2 regions of the Rummeliibacillus sp. JY-2-4R genome follow, and region 2 is predicted to be linked to the other one. Evidence: riboswitches for the same ligand, from Rfam matches in the RefSeq annotation. Region 2 holds a riboswitch; the other holds the start of a gene.
What was found. Region 2 has a riboswitch for glycine ahead of gcvT (glycine cleavage system aminomethyltransferase GcvT). Riboswitches for the same ligand answer to the same signal wherever they lie in the genome.
Positions count from the first base shown of each region.

Region 1: it holds a riboswitch for glycine, as region 2 does, so the genes downstream of both, glyA (serine hydroxymethyltransferase) here and gcvT (glycine cleavage system aminomethyltransferase GcvT) in region 2, are expected to answer to the same signal.

Region 1 is NZ_CM132623.1:1,687,814-1,700,662, forward strand. It holds gene ACWV26_RS08190 (hypothetical protein) at 1-1,085, shown strand, start outside; gene ACWV26_RS08195 (pyridoxamine kinase) at 1,630-2,478, shown strand; glycine riboswitch at 2,835-2,936, shown strand; glycine riboswitch at 2,940-3,017, shown strand; gene ACWV26_RS08200 (amino acid permease) at 3,187-4,578, shown strand; glycine riboswitch at 4,667-4,770, shown strand; gene glyA (serine hydroxymethyltransferase) at 5,001-6,251, shown strand; gene gcvT (glycine cleavage system aminomethyltransferase GcvT) at 6,306-7,418, shown strand; gene gcvH (glycine cleavage system protein GcvH) at 7,447-7,842, shown strand; gene gcvPA (aminomethyl-transferring glycine dehydrogenase subunit GcvPA) at 7,844-9,196, shown strand; gene gcvPB (aminomethyl-transferring glycine dehydrogenase subunit GcvPB) at 9,189-10,679, shown strand; gene purU (formyltetrahydrofolate deformylase) at 10,698-11,561, shown strand; gene ACWV26_RS08235 (ECF transporter S component) at 11,636-12,175, opposite strand; gene ACWV26_RS08240 (MFS transporter) at 12,575-12,849, shown strand, end outside.
Region 2 is NZ_CM132623.1:2,626,343-2,639,191, reverse strand. It holds gene comGA (competence type IV pilus ATPase ComGA) at 251-1,282, shown strand; gene comGB (competence type IV pilus assembly protein ComGB) at 1,242-2,315, shown strand; gene comGC (competence type IV pilus major pilin ComGC) at 2,333-2,641, shown strand; gene comGD (competence type IV pilus minor pilin ComGD) at 2,616-3,089, shown strand; gene ACWV26_RS12895 (hypothetical protein) at 3,079-3,384, shown strand; gene comGF (competence type IV pilus minor pilin ComGF) at 3,371-3,808, shown strand; gene ACWV26_RS12885 (hypothetical protein) at 3,786-4,013, shown strand; gene ACWV26_RS12880 (shikimate kinase) at 4,160-4,672, shown strand; glycine riboswitch at 4,820-4,915, shown strand; gene gcvT (glycine cleavage system aminomethyltransferase GcvT) at 5,181-6,281, shown strand; gene gcvPA (aminomethyl-transferring glycine dehydrogenase subunit GcvPA) at 6,303-7,652, shown strand; gene gcvPB (aminomethyl-transferring glycine dehydrogenase subunit GcvPB) at 7,645-9,123, shown strand; gene ACWV26_RS12860 (rhodanese-like domain-containing protein) at 9,373-9,753, opposite strand; gene ACWV26_RS12855 (lipoate--protein ligase family protein) at 9,861-10,694, shown strand; gene ACWV26_RS12850 (vitamin B12-dependent ribonucleotide reductase) at 10,865-12,849, shown strand, end outside.

The sequences.
Region 1 (12,849 bases), 940 kb from region 2:
AAGCGCTTTTACATGATCATCGTGAGCTTGTTGATGAGTTGATACAAGATTCTATTTATCCGCAAACAGCCCAGTCGATTTATGGACTGGCGAAAGTGTTAAATAGAGGTTTGCTCTCTCAGGAACCGATTACGCTAGGAATTCAACGCTTACTGGAACTTGAGATTCATCCAGAAGTGCAGGAAATCTTGTTAACACCTGAAACAAAGTGCGAGGGATTAACGGCAAATGCTATTCTAGTGTCCGGAACGTTAAGCGTGTTAGGTCAGCCTTTAGGGGTAGGTCAAGGAATGAATCCCACATGTCAGTCTACACGCGCAATTAGCCTATGGTCACAGCATGACGCTGGCCAATTGCTCGAGTTTATTGCACGTGCTGCTAGGGATAACGATATTCATATGGTTTTTGAAGGGGATATTATTCATTCATCTTTATTAGTGGAAGGGGTTGCTTCAGAAATACATCAAGAACTAGATCCAGTATCCAAGGTTTTAGTGAAACATCTTGATAAGATTTATAACGAAATGATGAAAAGGACATTGCTTCGAGGACAGGATGGACATAAATGGGTAAATCCTGAATTTTACGGAGACTGGATTCAACGCGGGTTTGCCAGTATTATTGATCCACTAACAAGAACAGTCATCAATTATTCTAGGTTTGTCCGATTGTTTTATGCCACTCATCATCCTGAGTATAACGATGGGTATGAACTCATATATCCAAACCCTGTAGGTATTTTTATAACGGATATTCATGGCCAGTTGTTGGGGCTTCATGCCGTTTCCATCCAGCGTATTGCCCAAGATAAAGAAGGTGAATATCGGGTTTATTTTTACAATCCGAACAATGACAGTGGCCAAAACTGGGGACAAGGAATTGAGCCGTCTGTAAAAAATCATGGTGAAGAGGAAGGGGAAGCCTCACTTCCATTTGCCCAATTTGTATCTCGTATGTATGTCTTCCACTATAACCCTTATGAACATGGGGACGCATCCCTCGTTGATGTTCAGATTATTGAACAAATTGAAAGCCTTGCAAGAGAGAGTTGGGGAAAACAATATATTTGGCCTCCATCACTATAAACATGAAGAATGAGTTATTTATGAAGGAATACCATTAAAAATCATTATTATGACCGTACGATACACCCACGTCGACGGTCTTTTTGTTTACATATTAAAAGTCACTAGTGTAAACAACTATCTTAAACAGCAACTTTTTTAAAAGTACTATTTACTTTATTGTGTATAATTGAGAGTGAACATCTTTATTTTATAAACCTTGCTAGTCTACTTAAAAAGAAATTCTTTGCATTAAGAGAATGAATTAAACTGGAATTATGTAAATCTTTTTGAATACAAGTTTTTGAAAATATTCATAGGTGTAACAAGCGAACATCCGCGATTTACGATGAATCATCCGCGATTTGAGTTCGATTATTCGTGATTCCAGAAAAAACATCCGCGTTTTAGGAAATATTATCCTCGAATACAACAAATAATGTCCTAATTTAATTAGAATTTAAAGAAGCATTTATGTTTATACATTCTCAACGAATAAAGGATGCTATACTGTTAATAAAGATTTTCTACTTTAATTTTCAAGATATTTAAAATGGAGGCCACTATGAAAAAAGTTGCAGTAATACAGGATTTATCATCTTTTGGAAAATGCTCATTGACAGCTGCTATTCCGGTTCTTTCGGTAATGGGGGTACAAGCGTGTCCTTTGCCAACTGCTATTTTGTCTGCGCAGACCGGTTATTCGAGCTTTTTTTGCGAAGATTTTACAGATAAAATGCACTATTTTGAAGATGAATGGACCAAGATGAATGTAAGTTTTGATGGCATCTATACTGGTTTTGTAACGGGTCGGGAGCAAATTAATAATATTTTCCGCTTTTTAGAGACATTTAAATCAGATAAAACACGGTTGCTAGTAGATCCCGTAATGGGAGATATGGGCGAGGCTTATAAGCTTTTTACAGAGGAATTGCTTATGCGCATGAGGGAACTGGTGAAATGTGCAAATGTGATCACACCGAATGTAACGGAATGTTGTTTATTAACCGGGTTATCTTATGAGAAGTTACATAGTTATACAAACGAAAAAGACTTCCTACAAACCATTGAGGAAGCAGGAAACACATTGCAGCAAGAAACAGGTGCACAAGTGATTATTACGGGCGTCAATCCACCAAATGAAAATTCAAATGAGCGTTATATTGGAAATATGTATTTGGATGGAAATAGAACGTTTTATAATGCAATGCCGTACAACGGGCAAAGCTATTCTGGTACAGGAGACTTATTTGCCTCCGTCATTATGGGTGGCATGATGCGCGGAGAGGATTTGGAAGAATCGGTCCAACTTGCTGAAAAATTTCTTAACAAGGCTATTCAAGATTCTTCTATGGAAGAAATTCCAAAAGTAGAAGGCGTGAACTTCGAAAAATATTTAGGGATGTTATTATAAAATGATAGTAAAAACACCACAAGGATGGGTAATTGTTATCCCGCCTTGTGGTGTTTTGAATTTTTAAGGTAGCTAGCTTTATATAAACCACATGAGGATTTGGGATAAATGAGTGAAAATAATCCTAATTACATTCCTTTATTTGTAATATTCGAAATTTTTAGAAAAAATATATTTCTTTTTTGTGAACTTTGAAATATAATAAATGAAAGCCCTTTATTAATAGTTTGATGAAGGGTGGTAACCACTATTGAAATCAAAAAAGTGGGTTACTGAAAGAATACGTTTTGAATTATATGAATTTTGTAAAATATCTAACGTATTCCTGTATTATAACACAAAAACAAAATATGCGGATGATTATATTGGGAGAGAGTGAAGAGAAACACCACCGAAGGAGCAAATTCCAAAAAAACCATTGGAGTAAATCTCTCAGGTAAATGAACCAATATAGGACGCAACTCTGGAGAGTGCAAGTTATTGCCACCAAAGGGGACCCACGAAGCTTGTGGGATAAACTTTCAGGTAAAAGGACAGAGAAGGTGATTAGGCCTTCTTCTGTTCTTTTTTTTGTTGAGAAGAAGGGGGAATTTGTTTTCATTGTTTAACAATTGTCGTGAAACTCTTAGTTTTTTGGAAGGGGCTAGTAATCTACAATGATCACTAGTTTCCTAGATTCAAATTTATTAAAGTTGAGAGGATGATCGTATGGAACAACAACAATTACAAAGAGGTCTAAAAAACAGACACGTACAACTTATTGCTATTGGTGGTGCTATTGGAACAGGGTTATTTCTTGGTGCTGGTAAGTCAATTCATTTAGCAGGACCATCTATCTTATTTGCTTACATGATTACAGGTATTATTTGTTTCTTAATCATGCGTGCACTAGGAGAATTACTATTATCTAACTTAAACTATCATTCGTTTGTTGATTTTGTAGATGATTATTTAGGGGATATGGCAGCATTTATTACTGGATGGACCTATTGGTTTTGCTGGGTTTCCATTGCGATGGCTGATTTAACAGCAGTTGGCATTTATACGCAGTATTGGTTCCCTAATGTACCGCAGTGGATGCCAGGTTTAATCGCACTTGTCATCTTGTTATGTATGAATCTTGCTACTGTTAAGCTTTTCGGTGAAATGGAGTTCTGGTTCGCATTAGTTAAAGTTATCGCGATTATTGCTCTTATTGTCGTTGGGGTTGTCATGATTATAAAAGGCTTCAATACAGATTCGGGTGCAGCTAGTTTCACGAATCTATGGAGTCATGATGGATGGTTCCCAAATGGTATGAATGGCTTTATACTATCATTCCAAATGGTCGTTTTCGCGTTTGTTGGTATTGAACTTGTAGGTCTTACAGCTGGTGAAACAGAAGATCCTGAAAAAGTAATTCCAAAAGCCATCAATAACATTCCTATTCGAGTGATCATTTTCTACATTGGTGCACTTATTGTTATTATGAGTGTTTATCCGTGGAGCGCACTTGATCCTGCGAAGAGCCCATTTGTACAAGTCTTTGCGTCAGTTGGTATCGCTGCAGCTGCAGGTATTATCAATTTCGTTGTACTAACATCCGCAGCTTCTGCATGTAATAGCGGTATTTTCAGTACAAGCCGAATGGTCTTTTCATTAGCAAGAGAAAAAAATGCACCTGCAAAATTTGCCAAACTGGATGCACGTAAAGTGCCTTCTAATGCATTGTTCTTCTCAAGTACGATTATTTTAATATCAGTTATTTTGAATTATTTAATTCCAGAAGGGGTATTCACGCTAATTACTAGTGTTTCTACAGTATGTTTTATCTTTATTTGGGGAATCACAGTGATTTGTCACATGAAATATCGCAAAACAAGACCAGAACTAGCAAAAGCAAACAAATTTAAAATGCCACTATATCCAGTTGCAAATTATGTAATCCTTGCTTTTCTTGCATTTGTACTTGTGGTACTTGCATTTGCGCAAGACACTCGTGTTGCCTTATTCGTAACGCCTGTTTGGTTTATCATGTTGATTGCCGTTTATAAGCTAAGAAAGCCAAATGCAGAAATGGTGGATCAAACAACTGAGGAATCATTTGTAGAAGAAATTTGATTAAAGAAGAAAATATATGAAAATAAAAAATAAATATTGACATCACGCAATATTGAAATTATTCTGAATATACAAAACAATATTGCGGATGATGGTTGTAGGAGAGTGCATTAAGCAAACGCCACCGAAGGAGCAAGTTCTAAAAAAACCCTTGGAACAAATCTCTCAGGTAGAAGGAACTACAACCGGACGCACCTCTGGAGAGCGCGACATAGTATTACGCCACCAACGGGGAAGACTCCATAAACAAAGGAGTTAAACTCTCAGGTAAAAGGACAGAGAAGGGATCAAGCTACGGCTTCCCTTTTCTGTCCTTTTTTGCGTCCAAAAAAGGTTTGTCTATACATAGAAAAGTAGATTCGTAGTAAGGTGAAGTGCTATTGTTTGGTACTACCAAAACCAAATTTGAAGGAGGAATTTACATGAGTTTACGACAAAATGATTCAGCCATCTTTGCAGCAATTGAACAGGAAAGTAATCGACAACATCAAACACTGGAGTTGATCGCATCAGAAAACTTTGTAAGCGAAGATGTGCTAGAAGCGATGGGAAGTGTCATGACAAACAAATACGCAGAAGGCTATCCAGGTAAACGTTACTATGGCGGATGTGAATTTGTTGATGTAGCAGAACAAACAGCAATTGAGCGCCTAACGAAATTGTTTGGTGCAAAATATGCTAATGTTCAACCACATTCAGGTGCACAAGCAAACCTTGCCGTATTTTATGCATTACTTGAACCAGGCGACAAAGTGATGGGGATGAATCTTTCTCATGGCGGTCACTTAACTCATGGTAGCCCTGTTAGCATTTCAGGTAAATGGTTTGACATTGTATCCTATGGCGTAAAAGAAGATACGCAATTGATAGATTACGATGAACTAGAAGAAATCGCGAAAAAAGAGAAACCAAAATTGATTATTGCTGGTGCAAGTGCCTACCCAAGAGTCATAGATTTTGCTCGCTTTAAAGAAATTGCTGATCTAGTAGGAGCAAAATTCATGGTGGATATGGCACATATTGCTGGTCTTGTTGCAGCAGGACTTCATCCATCACCAATTCCATATGCAGATGTCGTTACAAGTACAACACATAAAACATTGAGAGGACCACGCGGCGGAATCATCTTAACAAATGATGATGAGTTAATCAAAAAAATCAATAAAGCCGTATTCCCAGGTATTCAAGGTGGACCATTAATGCACATCATTGCTGCTAAAGCGGTTGCTTTCAATGAAGCATTACAACCAAGCTTCAAAACTTATGCACAGCAAATCATTGAAAATGCTCAAACTTTAAGCGAAACATTGAAAAAAGAAGGGGCATCACTTGTTTCTGGTGGCACTGATAATCATATAGTCCTTTTAGATTTACGCCCATGGAACTTAACTGGGAAAGTTGCTGAAAAGTTATTAGAAGAAGCAGGAATCACAGTCAATAAAAACACAATTCCATTTGATCCGGAGAGCCCATTTGTCACAAGCGGTATTCGTATGGGAACAGCTGCTTTAACTACACGTGGCATGAAGCAAGAGGAAATGGTGAAAATAGGTGAAGTTATTGCTTCAGTCCTAAAGAGTAACGGAGACGAAGACGTTCTTAAAAAAGCAAAAGAGACAACAAAAGCCATTTGCGAAGCATTCCCATTGGTTCAACAACCAGTGAACGTATAAGAGGATAACTGAAATAACAATTATTGCGCAGGAAATTTAATCGGAGGTGCCAAAATGAGTATTGAAACAACTTTAAAACGAACGCCACTATTTGAATCATATAAAAAATCTGGAGCAAAGGTCATTGACTTTGGCGGCTGGGAACTTCCAGTACAGTTTTCAAGCATTATAGAAGAGCATGAAGCAGTTCGAAATGTTGCCGGACTATTTGATGTATCCCATATGGGAGAAATACTTATTGATGGAAAAGATGCAGAAAGCTATATCAACTATCTCGTTACGAATGATGTAACGAAGATTGCCATCAATAAGGCACAATACACAGCTATGTGCTACCCAGATGGTACTACAGTGGACGACTTACTTGTTTACAAATTAGCAGATGAAAAATATTTGCTTGTAGTAAATGCAGCAAACATTGAAAAAGATTATGACTGGATGAAGCAAAATGTAAAAGGCGAAGTGACACTTCAAAATATTTCAAATGATGTGGCTCAACTTGCGATTCAAGGTCCAAAGGCAGAAGCTATTTTACAAAAATTAACGGATACAGACTTAAGCCAAATCGGCAGCTTCCAATTTGCTCAACATGTCAAAATTGAAGAGATTACAGATGTTCTAGTATCTCGTACAGGATACACAGGTGAAGATGGCTTTGAACTATATTTAGCAGCCCAACAAGCAGAAGCTCTTTGGGAAAAGCTTCTTGAAAATGGTAGTGCAGATGGTTTAAAACCATGTGGATTAGGTGCACGTGACACACTTCGTTTAGAAGCACGTCTTGCACTTTATGGGCAAGAGCTTTCAAACGAAATTAGCCCACTTGAAGCAGGGATCGGATTTGCTGTCAAAACAGCTAAAGAATGCGATTTTATTGGAAAAGAAAGCCTATTAAAACAAAAAGAAGAAGGATTAAAACGAAAAATAGTTGGGATTGAAGTAACAGGAAGAGGCATTCCTCGTCATGGTTACAAAGTATTTTCAGAAAGTGAAGAAGAAATTGGATTTATCACATCTGGAACTAAGTCTCCAACTTTAAATAAAAGTTTAGGTCTTGCGCTGATCTCTACAGAACAAGCGAAAGAGGGAACACAGCTAAAAGTGGAAGTTCGAAATAAATTGATTGACGCGGTTGTTGTGAAAACACCGTTTTATAAAAAAGGATAGAAAACATTGGTGAAGGGGAGAAAAAATAATGACGAATGTAACAGCAAATTTACTATTTAATCAGGACCATGAGTGGGTATTACCATTAGAAGGAAATCGCGTGCGTATAGGAATCTCTGAATTTGCACAAGAGCAATTAGGAGATATCGTTTTTGTTGAAAACCCTGAAATTGATACTGAAGTAACAGCAAATGAATCTATGGGATCAATCGAGTCTGTTAAAGCCGTTTCTGATGTTTTTTCTCCTGTAACAGGCACAATCGTTCGTGTAAACGAGGCCTTAGAAGATACGCCTGAGTCAATTAATGAAGAGCCGTATGAAGCAGGTTGGTTAGTTGAAGTGGAATTATCCAATCCAGAAGAATTAGAATCTCTTTTAAATGAAGGTGAATACCAAGCATTTATCAACGAAGGAGAGGAATAAGATGACCAATACGTATAGATATCTTCCTGATACGAAACAAGATCAAGAGGAAATGCTTTCGTTTTTAAACGTGTCTTCTGTCGACGAATTATTTGAAGATATTCCACATAGCATTCGCTTAGAAGGTGAGCTTAACATTCCAGATGCAGATCCAGAACCTGTTCTCATGAAAAAAATGAATGAACTTGCTGGGCGTAACATTAATGTAAACCAGTATCCAACTTTCCTTGGAGCGGGTACGTATGATCACTATATTCCGAGTGTAGTGGATCATATGATTTCACGTTCTGAATTTTATACAGCCTATACACCGTATCAACCAGAAATTAGCCAAGGGGAATTACAAGCGATTTTCGAATTCCAAACAATGGTTAGTGAATTAACAGGAATGGATGTGGCCAACTCTTCTATGTACGATGGTTTCACATCTCTTGCAGAAGCTGCTTCCCTTGCAGTTGCGTCAACAAGACGAAAAAAAGTACTTGTATCAAATGGCGTTCATCCTGAATCTCGCGCAATTTTAAACACAGTTGCAAAAGGTCAAGGCTATGCAGTAGAAGAAGTAAGTTTAGCAACAGATGTAACAGACTTAGAACAACTAAAAGCACAAGTAGACAAGGCTGTTGCTGCAGTGATTGTTCAATATCCAAACTTCTTCGGTTCTATTGAAGATTTAGCCGAAATTAAGAAAATCGCGGGAGAAAATGGTGCACTTTTCATTGTCAGTGCCAATCCACTTGCATTAGCACTTTTGCAATCACCAGGTAAACTGGGTGCAGATATTGTTATCGGAGATATGCAACCACTTGGTATTCCAATGTCCTTTGGTGGTCCACACTGCGGTTATTTTGCCGTAAAATCAAAATTCATGCGTAAAATCCCTGGACGTATTGTCGGACAAACGCAAGATGAACAAGGAAGACGTGGATTTGTATTAACATTGCAAGCACGTGAGCAACATATTCGTCGCGATAAAGCGACATCTAATATTTGTTCGAACCAAGCATTAAATGCCCTTGCTTCTTCAGTTTGTATGTCAGCACTAGGAAAGCAAGGAATTCGTGAAATGGCACAACTAAATATTGAAAAAGCAGACTACATGGCAAAAGCTCTTCAAAAGAAAGGCTTTATCGTTTTAAATCAATCACCATTCTTCAATGAATTTGTTGTGGAACTTCCACGTCCAGTTAAAGAAGTGAACGAAAAATTGTTAGCAGCTGGCTTTATTGGCGGTTATGACTTAGGAAAAGATTATGGCTATAACGATCAAATGCTGATTGCTGTAACAGAACAACGATCAAAAGAAGAGATTGACCAATTTGTAGAAGCATTGGAGGCGGTTGTAAATGGTTGATTATAATGAATTAATCTTTGAAATAAGCAGTCAAGGACGTGTAGGTTACAGCCTTCCGAAAAGTGATGTTGAAAGTATTGATTTACAAGATAAATTTCCAAAGCATTTGATTCGTGACGAAGCAGCAGAGCTTCCAGAAGTATCTGAGCTTCAACTTGTGCGCCATTATACAGCACTTTCAAATAAAAACCATGGGATTGATAATGGTTTTTATCCACTTGGCTCTTGTACGATGAAATACAATCCGAAAATTAACGAAGATGTGGCACGCCTTGCAGGATTTAGCCGCATTCACCCATACCAACCAACTGAAACGGTACAAGGTGCATTAGAGCTTCTCTATAATTTACAAGAAGAATTAGCGGTCATCACGGGTATGGATGCAGTAACTTTACAACCTTCTGCAGGTGCACAAGGTGAGTGGACTGGGTTAATGATGGTCAAAGCTTATCATGAACAAAAAGGTGAAATTAGAACAAAGGTACTTGTTCCAGACTCTGCACATGGTACAAACCCTGCTAGTGCAAGCGTTGCTGGATTTCAAACCGTAACCATTCCATCCAACGAAAATGGATTAGTTGACTTAGAAGAATTAAAGAAACATGTAAATAATGATACAGCTGCATTAATGCTAACAAATCCAAATACACTTGGATTATTTGAAAAAGAAATCATCGAAATCGCGCAAGTGGTTCACGAAGCTGGCGGCCTACTCTATTATGATGGTGCGAATGCCAATGCCATTTTAGGGAAAACTACTCCAGGAACAATGGGCTTTGATATCGTGCATTTAAATCTTCATAAAACTTTCACTGGCCCGCATGGTGGTGGAGGTCCTGGTGCTGGTCCTGTAGGTGTAAAAGAGAAATTGATTCCCTATTTACCAGTGCCACGCGTTGAAAAAGATGGCGAACAATATGTCTTGAACTCAAATTACCCATTATCAATTGGCCGAGTAAAAGGATACCATGGAAACTTCGGTATTTTAGTTCGTGCTTATACTTATATTCGTACAATGGGACCAGTAGGATTACGTGAGGTTTCTGAAGGGGCTGTTCTTCATGCCAACTACTTACGTAAAAAACTTGAGCCATACTTCGTCTCACCTTATTCACAAATCTGTAAGCATGAATTTGTCTTATCAGGTTCCAAACAAAAGAAACTGGGTGTCAGAACATTGGATATGGCAAAACGTCTGTTAGATTTCGGTTACCATCCACCAACAATTTACTTCCCATTAAATGTTGAGGAATGTTTAATGATCGAACCAACAGAAACAGAATCTAAAGAAACAATCGATGCTTTTGCAGATGTAATGATTCAAATTGCAAAAGAAGTAGAAGATAATCCAAGTATAGTTCTTGAAGCTCCTCATACAACGGTAGTTGGTCGAATGGATGAAACACTAGCAGCAAGAAACCCAATTTTACGTTATACAAAAGAAAAAGAAGTTGGGGAAGAGAAAGAAACCGTAAAAGCCTAAAAATAGGGGTGAAGAACCTTGCATACACAATTAAATGACCGTGTAAAACTATTAATTTCCTGTCCAGAAAAACCTGGAATCATTTCAACTGTTACGAATTTTTTAGCAGCACACAATGCAAATATTGTCCATTTTGACCAATATACAACAGATCCAAACGCAGGAGTGTTTTTTATGCGTATTGAGTTCGATTTAGAAGACGCAACTTCGTATGAAAGTCTTGAACAGGACTTAAATGTATTAGGCCGAGATTATAATTTAGATTGGCAATTAAGCAGTAGTAAAAAAAGAAAGCGAATGGCGATATTTGTTTCTAGACAAGACCATTGTTTAATGGAGCTCCTCTTACGTTGGAAGTCAAAAGAAATAGAAGTGGATATTCCATTGGTGATTAGTAATCATCCTGATTTAAAAGAAGTAGTAGAAAGTTATGGGATTCCTTATTACCATGTTCCAATTTCTAAAGATACGAAGGAAGAAGCGGAACAAAAAGTATTAGAACTATTAAACGGAAAAGTAGACTTTATTGTTCTAGCAAGATATATGCAAATCCTTTCTCCTAATTTTGTATCTAAGTATCCGAATCAAATTATTAATATTCATCACTCATTCTTACCAGCATTCGTTGGGGCGAATCCTTATGTGCGAGCGTTTAACCGCGGAGTGAAATTAATTGGTGCGACTGCCCATTATGTCACAAATGATCTTGATGAAGGACCGATTATTGAACAAGATGTACAGCGCATTAATCATCGATATACAGCTGAAGATTTAAAGACAGCTGGACGTCATGTAGAAAAAAAGGTTCTCGCCGAAGCTGTTTCCTGGCATGTTGAAGACAAAGTACTTGTCCATGGAAATAAAACAATTGTCTTTAACTAAAAAAACATAAAAATAACCCACCTTGAGTTTAAAACTCAGGTGGGTTATTATAATTTCCTTTATTTAGCCAATGCTTATTTAAAAGCAGGAATTCTTTTCAAAAATGCACAAACTGGAATAGAAACGATTAGCCCCAAAACATTTTGAACGATGTCTCCAGGGATAGAGGCAACTGGTTGAATCCAGTTTCCATAAATAATGCCTTCGCCGACATAATAGACAGCAATCATTGGTGGCATAGAAACAATTGTAGCAATTATATTGATTCCTATACTGTTTCCTTTACGGCCATTTGATTGTGCAATTTTCCCTACGATAAAGCCCTGTAAGCCACGAGATACAAAAGTAATCGGTGCCCACAATGTCCAACCAGATACTAAGTCGAATAATCCCATCCCAAAAGCTCCAGCAATTGCACCAGTTTTAGGACCGAAAAGAATCGAAATGATAAAGAGCATGGCGGTGCCCAAGTGAACCAAACCACCATTAGCTGCAATCGGCAGTTTAATATTTAAAAGAAGTGTTGCTACGAAAACAAGTGCAATACTCAATCCGCTTAAAACCAAATTAAATGTTCGTGATTTGGTAGTAGAATGACCTACAGTACTTTGCATATTAAAACCTTCTCCCATGATGTATTCAAGGAATAGTTGCGCGCAAATTCCAAAGACTCTGAATTCCAACTTGTTGAATCAGTTATCTTAATTACTCATAAGATTAGCACTGGATTGGTCTTAGTGAAAGTGTCAAATTTGCAAAAAATGTAGTGGTCAGTTTTAAGCGGTTAATGAATGCTTAAGAATTATAAATGCCATAGAAACTAAGTCGTATCTATGTTTTTATCGAAAAATAATAGTGAACTATTAATATTCTATTAATTAATAATTTTCTGAATTTATATTGACAGTTTTCCTATTAAAAGATAATATTTTCTTTATAGTGAACAATGTTTACTATATAGGGAATGATGAGGGAGAAATGTGTGATTTAAAATTAAATATGGGGTGGTAAATATGAAAAAATACAATGTAAATGAACTGATAGAAAAGCAGCATTTTAATGGTTTTCATGCTCTGATTATTTTCAGCTGTGCGTTCATTATGATTTGTGATGGATATGATATGTTTATGTTTGGGACAATTGTACCTTCATTGATGGATGAGTGGGGAATCACTTCTGTTGAGACGGGAAGAATCGGAAGCTTTGCTTTAATTGGTATGATGGTCGGTGCATTATTTTTTGGGCCATTAGCCGATCGAATTGGACGAAAAATAGTTATTTTAATATG
Region 2 (12,849 bases):
TACAATTTTATCAGTAATAAAGGTTTTATACTTCTGTAAATTATGATTTTTTTGTGTTATTTAGGGATTGCACCTCTATAAACAATCGAAATATCAAATATTTCAGTTCTATTGTACTAAAGTTGTTGAGCGATGGGAAAATAGTCATGTGCTTTGTAGAAATAAATCCTTCCTTTTCCAATATAGACCATGTATAATATTGTTAACAGGTAACGAGCGGTCATTACTTGTAAGGTTGAAGGGAGGGAATATGTCTGTTACTGAAACAATAATTGAACAAAAAGTTATGCATCTACTCCAAAAAGCAATAAAATTTGGTGCATCAGATTTACACGTTATGCCAACAGAAAATCTATATGAAATATATTTTAGAAAGTACGGCCAGCTAAATGCGGCTGGAAAACTTCCCCAAGACTTAGGAGATCGAATGATTTCTTATTTGAAATTTTTATCCTCATTAGATATTAGTGAAAAAAGAAAACCCCAAAGTGGCTCATTCGAGCAAAAATACAACAATCAACAGATTTCTTTTCGTGTATCAACATTACCATCAGTTTTTTTAAAAGAAAGTCTTGTAATTCGCATCATGCTTCAAAATCGTACATTGCCTATATCTGCGTTAAGTTTATTTTCTGATTCAGCAAAACTATTAGTTCAACTCGCAGAAAAACCTCAAGGTATTTTATTTGTAACTGGTCCAACTGGAAGTGGAAAATCAACAACTTTATATTCTTTAATCAATCATCTAGCGAGTAATCATCATAAACATATTATTTCTTTGGAAGATCCAGTAGAAAATAATCAATCGAATTTACTACAAATTCAAGTGAATGAAAGAGCTGGAGTAACCTATGCGGTCGGATTAAAAGCAATTTTAAGACATTCCCCCGACGTGATTATGATTGGTGAAATACGAGATCGTGAAACGGCAGAAATCGCAATCGAAGCTGTATTAACTGGTCATTTTGTTGTTACGACAATTCATAGTAAAGACACAGTAGGGTGCATTTATCGTTTATTAGATTTAGGAATATCACTTGAAGAACTTAAACAAACAGTTTTAGGTGTTGTTGCACAGCGGCTTGTTTACTCCAATACGATGCAACAAACAAAAGCTATTTATGAAATACTAGCAAATCAATTTTTAGAGGATGCTTTTAGAGCTATTGAATATGGACATTCTTATCAACTTCCTGATGAATATACATTAAAAGGACAGTTGGAAAAGGGGGTAAGATCTGGTGCAATTACCCTTAGACCTAAGGAAAAAACATATAGATAATATGTTTAACAAAAGAAAAGCTCCGTTAAGAGAGCCTGCACAATTATTAAAAAAGATGAGTGTTCTGTTAAAAGAAGGATATACATTTTCAGATTCTTTATTTATGTTAATGCCTCATCATATTAAGAATATGTCTGAGATAGAAAATCATCTTTTGAAGCAATTACGAAATGGATCGTCAATGACAGATGTTCTGAAAGTATTAGGAATACCCAATATTTATCTAATGACCATATTAGTTGCAGAACAGCACGGGAAAACAGTACAAGCATTACACACCGTAGCAATTCAATTGGAAAAGAAAGAACGGAATAGGCAACAATTATTAAAATTACTAACATACCCAATCATGCTATTTATATTTCTAATCTTGCTATTTTGGGCTTTTAGAACGTACTTTTTACCGAATATGTCGTTTATGATGAATAATCGAGCTTCAGAAGGTAATGTTCAATTGACATTATCCTCATTCTTTTTACACTTACCAGATTTATTTATAATTTTAGCTGTTTTATTTGTTTCACTATTAATTTTCTTCTGGAGTTGGCTACGGAAAAAGACTCTAAAAGAACGGTTGGACTTATTGTTGAAAATTCCAGTTGTGAATCGAAATTTCAAATTACAATTGACTCGACAATTTTCTTATGAATTAGGAGGGCTAATTGAAAGTGGAATATCTATGCAGGAAGCGCTCGAAATTCTTCAAAAACAGAAATTGCAACCCTATTTAGCGAAAATTGCAGAAATGATTCAGAAGAGAATAATCTTTGGAGAGTCCTTATCAACTGCGATTGAGAGAGAAAATTGTTTTTATAAGGGATTTAATGCACATGTCCTCCATGGTGAACAAGGAGGGAATTTAGGGAGAGAATTACAGATTTATAGTGAATTTCTTGTTAAACGAACAGAAAATAACGTAGAGCGGACTCTTGCTTTTGTCCAACCATTACTTTTTCTGATCGTTGCACTTTGTATCTTAGGCGCTTATTTAGCTATTTTATTGCCAATGTACGAAATGATGGATCTTATTTAAAAGGGGGAGTGTGATTTATGAAAATAATGAATCAAAAAGGTTTTACTTTAATTGAGATGTTAATCGTGCTTTTTATCATTGCCATATTAGTTCTCATTGCCATTCCGAATGTTACTAAACATTTTGCAACAGTCGATCAAAAGGGGTGTGACGCATATGTCAAAATGGTACAAGGACAGGTAGAAGCTTACAGAATTGATTTAGGAGAATATCCTTCATCAACTAGCCAATTAGCAGATGCAGAATATCTAATGACGGGTGATTCGAATACTTGTAAAGGGAAAACGATTACGATTACTGATGGCAAAGTTGAAGTCTCAGATTAAACGTATTTACAAAAATCAAAAAGGTTTTACATTGATTGAGATGTTATTAGTTCTTTCAATTACTATGATTATTTGTATGATTGGTATTAATGTATGTAAGAAACAATTTGATCGACAACTAGAGGACCGCTTTATCCAAGAATTGAAAACTGATATAGAATTGACTCAGGCCTTGTCATATGAGTATAAAAGCTCTACGTATTTATATGTTCCAAAAGAATTAAGTGAAATTCGAATTTATGTATCGAAAATAAATAAAGAAAAGCCGATAATTGTTAGACAATATTCAAAAAAAATCCGATATCATCATACTGGTAATATAAATGTTGTACAATTTTCAGAAAACCATACGGTCGCTAAGGCGGGGACCATGGTTTTTAGTGTAAACGGTAGGCTTACGAAACTCATTGTGTATCTAGGCGAAGGAAGGGTAAAAATTGTTCAATGAAAAAGGACATTCGTTGCCAGAATCATTACTGGCATTTGTCATTGTTATGCTTATATTTGGAACATTATTGCCGTTCTTTTATCGTCTTGAGACATCCCTTTATAGCAAAAAGTTAAGTCTTCATGCTGCAGAAGCAGCATTGTATGCAGCTGGCAATATTAAAAAGTTTCAAAAATATCAAGGTGAAATTGAGATAGATGAAGTGATTTATTATTGGGAAGGAGACGAAAGTCAAGTTTGTATACAATACACAAATATAAAAAGCGAAAGGCTATGTGTAAATGCGAATCCTTAGTTTAAAGGAAGAAGGGGGTTTTACATTATTAGATTCATTGCTCCAACTAATGATTTTGGTTCTGTTTGCCCATTTCTTTTTACTATTTTGTACTTGGTATAGTCAAAAAAGCAAAGGAATTCTTAATAGTAGTGAATTGCAATGGGAGTTGTTCGCATTTCAATTACAAAATGAATTAACCGAAGCAGAAGAAATTTATTATGATAAGAAGAGTATTCATTATTTCACCGAAAATAGAGGGGATGTAGCAGTGCATGCAATCGGAATGGGTGAATTAAGACGAGACGAAGGGTATCAACCTTTATTATTTGGAATTCGAGATGCTAATTTTGACTATCGTAATTATGTGGTCAATATGTCTGTCTACTTTGCAAATGGGGATGAAAGGAGTAGAGTATATATTGTACCGAATGTTCAGAAATGAAGAGGGTTTTTTACTGTTAACTGCATTGATTTTCCTATTTTTTGTTACAAATTTACTGTTATCTGCTAGTACATCATATGAATCACATTATAGAGCATATGATGCTTTGAAAATCGCAGCTATTGATCAAACAAAAATCGTATTAAACTCTATTCAATTAGAAAATGAAAATATTGAAAATAAAACGGTTAGTAGCTCAAATTAATATGAATATTTGACATAAACTCCTAAATTTCTTATATTTTTTCTCATCCTTGAATGATTTATTGGAATCGACAAGTGTTCATGCTACTATAAATAAAAGTGATATAAAGTTGTAAGGCATTTGCTTTGTCTAAGAAGGTGAGAAAAATGAGAAAAGTATATTTAGTTGGCTTTATGGGGAGTGGGAAAAGCGCAATTGGCAGAAGACTCAGTTATTTTCTAAGAATGCCATATTACGACATGGATAAAGAAATCGTGAGAAGGGAAAAAATGGCTATTCCAGAGATTTTCGAGCAAAAAGGGGAAGATTATTTTCGTAAAATAGAAACGGAATTTTTGCGAGACTTCCGAGATGAATTTTGCATTATTTCAACTGGTGGTGGAGTTGCGATGAATGCAGAAAATAGAAGAATTATGCGACAAACTGGATTAGTGTTATTTTTAGATGCGACTTTTCCTGATATTTGGAAGAGAATTCACAAAGACAAAAATCGACCTATTGTTCAACGTTCAACGAAACAAGAGTTAGAAGATTTGTTTTACCAGCGTAGAAGATATTATAAAAGTTCAACACATATAACGATACGAACTGAAGGAAGATCATTAAGACAAATTGTTGAATACGCAGCATTCCAAATTACCAGACTGAAAGGCGAATGATTTTACGGTCTGTAAGTTTATTATTCGTCTTTGAAACATTTTTCATAAACTTATTGCAGTTTTCGTAATTCAATGTTAGGATATAGTCAAGCAATCCTGTTATAGAACATTGAAATGAAATGAACCAAGATTTATTCTTGGAAGCGGATGATTGTACGGGGAGAGAACGCAAAAATTGCGTCGCCGAAGGAGCAAGTAGCAAAGTGCTATGAATCTCTCAGGCAAAAAGACTCGTAAGGGACGCAACTCTGGAGAGAGCTACTCTAAGTAGCCACCAAAGAGGCCAACCGTAATGGTTAAACTTTCAGGTGCATGGGACAGAGAAATCCAAAAATTGGATTTCTCTGTCTTTTTATTTAAATGCTGAACGCGTCCGAACGAAGGAAGATAGCCTAAGTACGTCGAATCGTACGGCGTACTTAGGCTATCGAAATCACATCATACTGTGTACTTTCGAGGACCTGGCGCGTGGAGCTGGATAAGACTATGAGGATTAGGGGGCAACAAAATGGGAACAGAATTAAAACATACACCATTATTTGATTCATATGCAAAATATGGCGGTAAAACAATTGATTTTGGTGGATGGGATTTACCTGTGCAATTTTCTTCTATTAAAGCTGAACATGAAGCTGTTCGCAAAAATGCGGGGTTATTCGATGTTTCGCATATGGGAGAAATCTTTGTTGAAGGTTCAGATAGTTTAGCTTATTTGCAAAATTTAGTGACAAATGATGTTTCAAAAGTTGCAATCAATCAAACACAATATACAACAATGTGTTATGAAGATGGTGGAGTTGTAGATGATTTACTAATCTACAAACTAGAAGAAGCTAAGTATTTATTAGTTGTAAATGCAGCAAATATTGAAAAAGATTTTGATTGGATGAAAAAACAGGCTTTTGGAGATGTGACAATCACAAATCGTTCAAGTGAATTCGGTCAATTAGCACTTCAAGGACCTATTGCATTAGAAGTGTTACAACAATTAACTGAAACGAATCTTCAAGAAATCAAACCATTCCGTTTACAACAACATGTAAATATAAAAGGCTACGATACTTTAGTATCTCGTACTGGTTATACTGGCGAAGATGGTTTCGAAATATATGCTTCCAATGATGCAATTGTTGCACTTTGGGATTTAATCTTACAAGCTGGAGAATCAAAGGGAGTTCTTCCTTGTGGTTTAGGTGCACGTGATACTCTTCGATTTGAATCATGCCTTCCATTGTATGGACAAGAATTATCAAATACTATTTCACCACTTGAAGCAGGTATTAACTTTGTCGTGAAATTAAATAAAGAAGATTTCATCGGTAAGGATGCATTACTCGCTCAAAAGGAAAATGGTGTGCCAAGAAAAAGTATTGGCATTGAAATGATTGACAAAGGGATCCCTCGTCATGGATATAAAGTCTATAAAGGGGAAGAAGAAATCGGTGAGGTAACAACAGGTACACAATCGCCACTAACTAAACGTAATATTGGGTTAGCACTTGTGAAAAGTGAATATGCGGTTGTGGGCCAAGAATTAGAGATTGAAATTCGAAATCGTAGACTTAAGGTAAAAACGGTAGAAACACCTTTTTATAAACGCCAAAAATAAAGTGAAGAGAGGTTTTATTGCATGAAACATCGCTATTTACCAATGACTGAACAAGATCAGCAAGATATGTTAAAGGTTATTGGTGTATCATCAGTTGATGAATTATTCGCTGACATCCCAGAAAAGATCCGATTTAAAGGTGAATACAATATCAAACCTGCAAAATCAGAAACAGCATTATTAAAAGAATTAGCTCAACTTGCAAAACAAAATGCAAATAGTGATGAGTATGTCTCATTCCTAGGAGCAGGTGTGTATGATCACTATAAACCTGTTATTGTAGACCATGTCATTTCTCGTTCTGAATTTTATACTGCTTATACACCATATCAACCTGAAATTTCTCAAGGGGAATTGCAAGCAATCTTTGAATTCCAAACAATGATTGCTGAACTAACAGGTATGGATCTTGCAAACTCTTCTATGTACGATGGAGGAACAGCACTTGCAGAAGCCGGAATGCTAGCCGCAGGTCAAACTCGTCGAAAAAAACTGTTAGTATCAGAAGCGGTACATCCAATTGCCCAAGATGTTGTAAAAACTTACGCATATGGTCAATCCATTGAAGTGGTTACTGTACCGTTAAAAGATGGGAAAACAGACTTAGAAGTGCTTGAAAGTTTAATTGATAATAATACTGCAGGTGTCATGGTACAATATCCAAACTTCTATGGACAAATCGAAAATGTTCAGGCAATTTCTGATGCAATTCATGCAGTGAAAGGTCTTTCAATTATTTCAAGCAATCCATTATCATTGGGAATTCTAACACCTCCTGGCAAAATGGGAGCAGATATTACAGTTGGAGATGCTCAACCATTTGGTATTCCTGAAGCTTTTGGTGGTCCACATTGCGGTTACTTTGCTACAACTACAAAATTAATGCGTAAGGTTCCTGGTCGTCTAATTGGAGAAACAGTAGATGAAGAAGGCCGTCGTGGTTTTGTACTAACGCTACAAGCACGTGAACAACATATTCGTCGTGAAAAAGCTACTTCTAATATTTGCTCTAACCAAGCATTAAATGCATTAGCAGCGTCTGTAGCAATGACAGCACTTGGTAAAAAAGGTGTTCAAGAAATGGCAAAACAAAATATTCTAAAAACGCATTATGCAAAAGAAGCTTTTGTACGTGCTGGATTTGAAGTACCTTTCAATGGCGCTCATTTCAATGAAATTGTTGTTAAAGTAAATGGTTCAGTTGAAGAATTGAATACAGCTTTATTGACAAAAGGTATAATTGGTGGCTTTAATTTAGGTAAAGTAAAACCTGAATTAGAAAACCATGTATTAATTGCTGTTACTGAACAACGTACAAAAGAAGAAATTGATGCACTTGTTCAAGAAATGGGGGCTCTTCAACATGCATAAGGAAAATCAACCGCTTGTATTCGAATTATCTAAAGAGGGTCGCGTAGGTTATAGTTTACCTGAATTAGATGTTCCAGAATTAGAATTATCTACTATTTTACCAACAGCAGCTATTCGTGAGGAAGAGGCTGAATTACCAGAGCTATCTGAATTAGATATCATGCGTCACTATACAGCACTATCACGCCGTAACCATGGTGTGGATTCAGGATTCTATCCACTTGGTTCATGTACAATGAAATACAATCCAAAGATTAATGAATCTGTTGCAAGATTCCCTGGTTTTGCAAATATTCATCCTTTACAAGAAGAAAATTCAGTGCAAGGTGCACTTGAATTAATGTATGATTTACAACAACATTTAATCGAAATTACGGGTATGGATGAAGTAACACTTCAACCAGCTGCTGGTGCTCATGGCGAATGGACTGCACTTATGATGATCCGTGCATTCCATGAGACAAATGGAGACTTTGGACGTACTAAAGTGATTGTGCCTGACTCAGCGCATGGAACAAACCCAGCATCTGCATCTGTAGCAGGATTTGATATCGTCACTGTAAAGTCTGATGAAAATGGTCTTGTAAGTCTTGAAGATTTGCGCAATGTTGTAGGTCCAGATACTGCTGCTTTAATGCTTACAAACCCAAATACACTAGGACTATTTGAAGGAAATATTCTAGAAATAGCAGATATCGTTCACGGTGTTGGTGGTAAAGTTTACTATGATGGCGCGAACCTTAATGCGGTAATGTCAAAAGCGCGTCCTGGAGATATGGGATTTGACTGTGTTCATTTAAACTTACACAAGACATTTACTGGTCCTCATGGCGGCGGTGGTCCTGGTTCTGGTCCTGTTGGTGTTAAAGAGGATTTGATTCCATTTTTACCAAAACCAGTGCTAGTTAAAACAGAACAAGGATATCATTTTGATTATAACCGTCCACAATCTATTGGCCGTGTAAAACCTTACTATGGTAACTTTGGTATAAATGTACGTGCATATACTTATATTCGTTCCATGGGTCCAGATGGCTTAAAAGCTGTTACAGAAAATGCTGTTATTAACGCGAACTATATGATGCGCCGTTTACAACCATATTATGAATTACCTTACAATCGTCATTGTAAACATGAATTTGTATTAAGTGGTAGTCGTCAGAAAAAACTGGGCGTACGTACGCTTGATATCGCAAAAAGACTGCTAGACTTTGGCTATCATCCACCAACAACTTACTTCCCATTAAATGTGGAAGAGGGTTTAATGATTGAGCCAACTGAAACAGAATCTAAAGAAACATTAGATGCTTTCTGCGATGCGATGATTCAAATTGCAAAAGAAGCAGAAGAATCACCAGAGATTGTTCAAGAAGCGCCACACACAACTGTTATCAGTCGTCTAGATGAAACACGCGCTGCACGTCAACCAGTCTTAAAATACGTAAAACCTGCAAATCTTGTTGAAGCATAATTCAATTGATTAATTATTCAGACGAGGATTCTCCAATCCTAATAGGAATGGAGATGAATCGTCTTTTGTTTATGTAAGATTTATATTAAAAATTGTAAATTTATGTTTTAATCTATTTGGAATAAATATATATAGATTTGAGTTTCTTCCTATTATATATATTTAGGAAATGATATGGGAAATAAATAATGTAAAAAGAAAAAAGCCATTTCTTTTTTTGGAAATGACTTTCTTTTTTTGAAGAAAAGATTATTTAACTTTAATTTTACCGTGCCAATTTTTGTAGCCGCCTTCTAATTGATAAACTTCATTATATCCTTTTTTCTTTAAAAACATGGCAGCACGTGCACTACGTGTAGCATTTTGGCAGTAAAGGTACACAGGTTTATCAGGACGAAGCTCATGAAATCTATTACGCAATTGCGTAGTAGGTAAGTTACGAGCACCTAAAATATGGCCACTCTCAAATTCTTTTAATTCACGAACATCGATTAATTGCGCTTTACGATATCCTTGTTTAAATTCTTCTTCATTTAGTGTAGTAACTGCTTTTTTTAAGCGGAAAGCGTTAATTAATGCGTAAATAATGATTACGCCAAGAACGATTAATATTGAATATAACCAACTCAAAATGACTTACCCCTTTCTATCTATAAATATTATTATAAAAGAAGAACTGGCGATAGTCCAATGACTTTGATAAAATAGAAAAGTTGATATAAAAGGGAGACGATAAAATGAAAACAAAGTGGTATTTTATAAATTCTGGACCTTGTAGCCCATCTTACAATATGGCTTTAGACCAAGCATTACTACATTGGCATAGTAAAGGCTTAATTCCTCCGGTTATTCGTTTTTATGAATGGAATCCTGCAACACTATCAATCGGTTATTTTCAACGAGCACAAAAAGATATCGATTTTGAACAATTACATAAATTAAATTTAGGCTTCGTAAGGCGCCCAACAGGTGGTCGTGCAGTTTTACATGAGCATGAACTTACCTATAGCGTCATTGTTTCCGAAGAATACCCAGACATGCCTAAAACGATTACAGAAGCTTATAGAGTAATCAGTGAAGGTTTATTATTAGGTTTCCGTAACCTTGGCTTGGATGCTTATTTTTCCATACCTGATTCCGATGAAAAAAGAGAAATATTGAAAAAACCTAAGAGTGCAGTTTGTTTTGATGCACCAAGTTGGTATGAACTTGTCGTAGAAGGAAAAAAAGTTGCGGGTAGTGCTCAAACAAGACAAGAAGGCGTAATTTTACAACATGGCTCAATATTAATAGATTTAGATGATGAAAAATTGATATCTCTTTTCAAATTTCCATCAGAAGCTTCGAAAGAACGTATGCGCAAACATTTACCACAAAAAGCAATTGCAATTAATCAATTAGCGAGTCGTAAAGTAGATGTTGAAACTTGCACAAAAGCATTCCACAAAGGATTTGAGGATGCACTAGATATTGAATTAGTTCCATATGAATTGACACAAGAACAACAAGATTATGTTGAAAATCTTGCAAAAACTCGTTATGAAAATGACGAATGGAATTTTAGAAAATAATAGGTTTTTAGACTTATTTTTCATAAGTTTTTAAATAAAATGTCGATAAAGGTAGATATGACAAGGATTCTCGCAAAAACTCTCTATTTGCATTTATTATCAATATATAGTATTGTTATTAAATGAATTAGCACTACATATTGTGTTTTAATAAATAGGGAGGCGATGATATGGTACTTGCATCACAGCATAATCATCAAACAATCGACATTGAACAATTAAATAAGGACATACAACAATTCCCCCAAGTCCATCCTATAACAGAAGAAATGCACATTACGCATAAAGGTGTTTCTAAATTAGTGATGATTGACCGTTATTCTTTCAAAGATACTGAAAAGAAGACATTAAAAGCGGGGGATTTTGTTGTTTTAACAGTAAAAGCAGATCCGAAGTTTCCTGCTCGCGGTCTAGGATATATCGTTTCAATTGATGGAGAGAATAAGAAGGCGAAAGTGTTAATAGAAGAGGATTATCGTAGCGCAATAGATGATCCAGAAGAGCAAGTTGCAGGAATTGTTACTCGTTCATTAGATGTCATTGAAAAGCCTCTAGAAGTGTTTTACGAACAAATAGCAAAGCGTAATGCAACTGGTTTAGCATCTGTAGAAAAAACAGAAGAAAAACGAAAAGAATGGTATGAGAAATTCTATCAACAACTTGTAAGTCTTAACTTTATCCCAGCAGGACGAGTTATCTATGGGGCTGGTTCTGGCACTGAAGTAACTTACTTTAACTGTTATGTAATGCCGTTTGTACCTGATTCACGTGAAGGAATTAGTGATCACCGAAAACAAGTAATGGAAATTATGAGCCGCGGTGGTGGGGTTGGTACTAATGGTTCAACATTACGTCCACGCAATACGTTAGCTCGTGGTGTAAATGGTAAATCTTCAGGATCTGTTTCTTGGTTAGATGATATTGCTAAACTGACACATCTTGTTGAACAAGGTGGTTCTCGTCGTGGCGCACAAATGATTATGCTAAGTTGTAATCACCCTGATATTTTTGAATTTATCATTTCGAAAATGCAAAACCCTCGAATTTTAAGATTCTTAATAGAAAATACAAAAGATGATGAAATCAAACGCTTAGCTAAAGAAAAACTAAAATTTAAGCCTTTAACAGAGCAAGAAAAAGCTATGTATCAAGGTATACTAAACTATAAAAATATTCCAGGCTTTGGTGGCTTCAATGAAATGATTTTCAAAGACGCTGAAACAAAACTACGTGATGGCGGTACTTACAGTGTAAACAATCCAGAATTCTTAACTGGTGCGAATATATCCGTTACTTTGACAAATGATTTTATGGAAGCAGTAGAAAATGACAAAGATTATGATTTACGATTCCCATTTGTAGAAGACTATGATGAAAAAGAGATGGAGTCATATAACACAGAATGGCATAAATGTGGTGATGTCCGTGAATGGGAAGCGATGGGACATGCAGTTCGCACATACCGAACGATCAAAGCGCGTGAACTTTGGAATTTGATTAATATCTGTGCAACGTATTCGGCCGAACCAGGTATTTTCTTTATTGACAACGCAAATGATATGACAAATGCTAAAAGTTATGGACAAAAAGTTGTAGCTACAAATCCTTGTGGGGAACAACCTTTAGCGCCTTATTCTGTATGTAATTTAGCAGCAGTGAATCTTGCTCAATTTGCAGATAAAGAGACAAAAACAGTGGATTTTGAAGCATTAAAAGAAACTGTTCGTGTAGGTGTGCGAATGCAAGATAACGTAATTGATGCAACACCATACTTCTTAGAAGAAAACCGTGTGCAAGCATTAGGTGAACGACGCGTCGGCCTAGGTGTAATGGGTTTAGCAGATTTACTAATTTACTGTGAAAAAGAGTACGGCTCAGAAGAAGGTAATATTTTAGTAGATGAAATCTTCAAAGCCATCGCGGTGACTGCATATGAAACATCAACAGAGCTTGCAAAAGAACGCGGAAGTTTCCCGTTCTTAGTGGGGAAAAGCGATGGAGAAACTGCCGAACTTCGTAAACGTTATATCGAAACAGGCTATATGAAGAAAATGCCAGAAGACATCCGTCAAGCAGTACTTGAAAGTGGTATTCGTAATTCCCATCTATTAACAGTAGCTCCTACTGGTTCTACGGGAACAATGGTTGGCGTTTC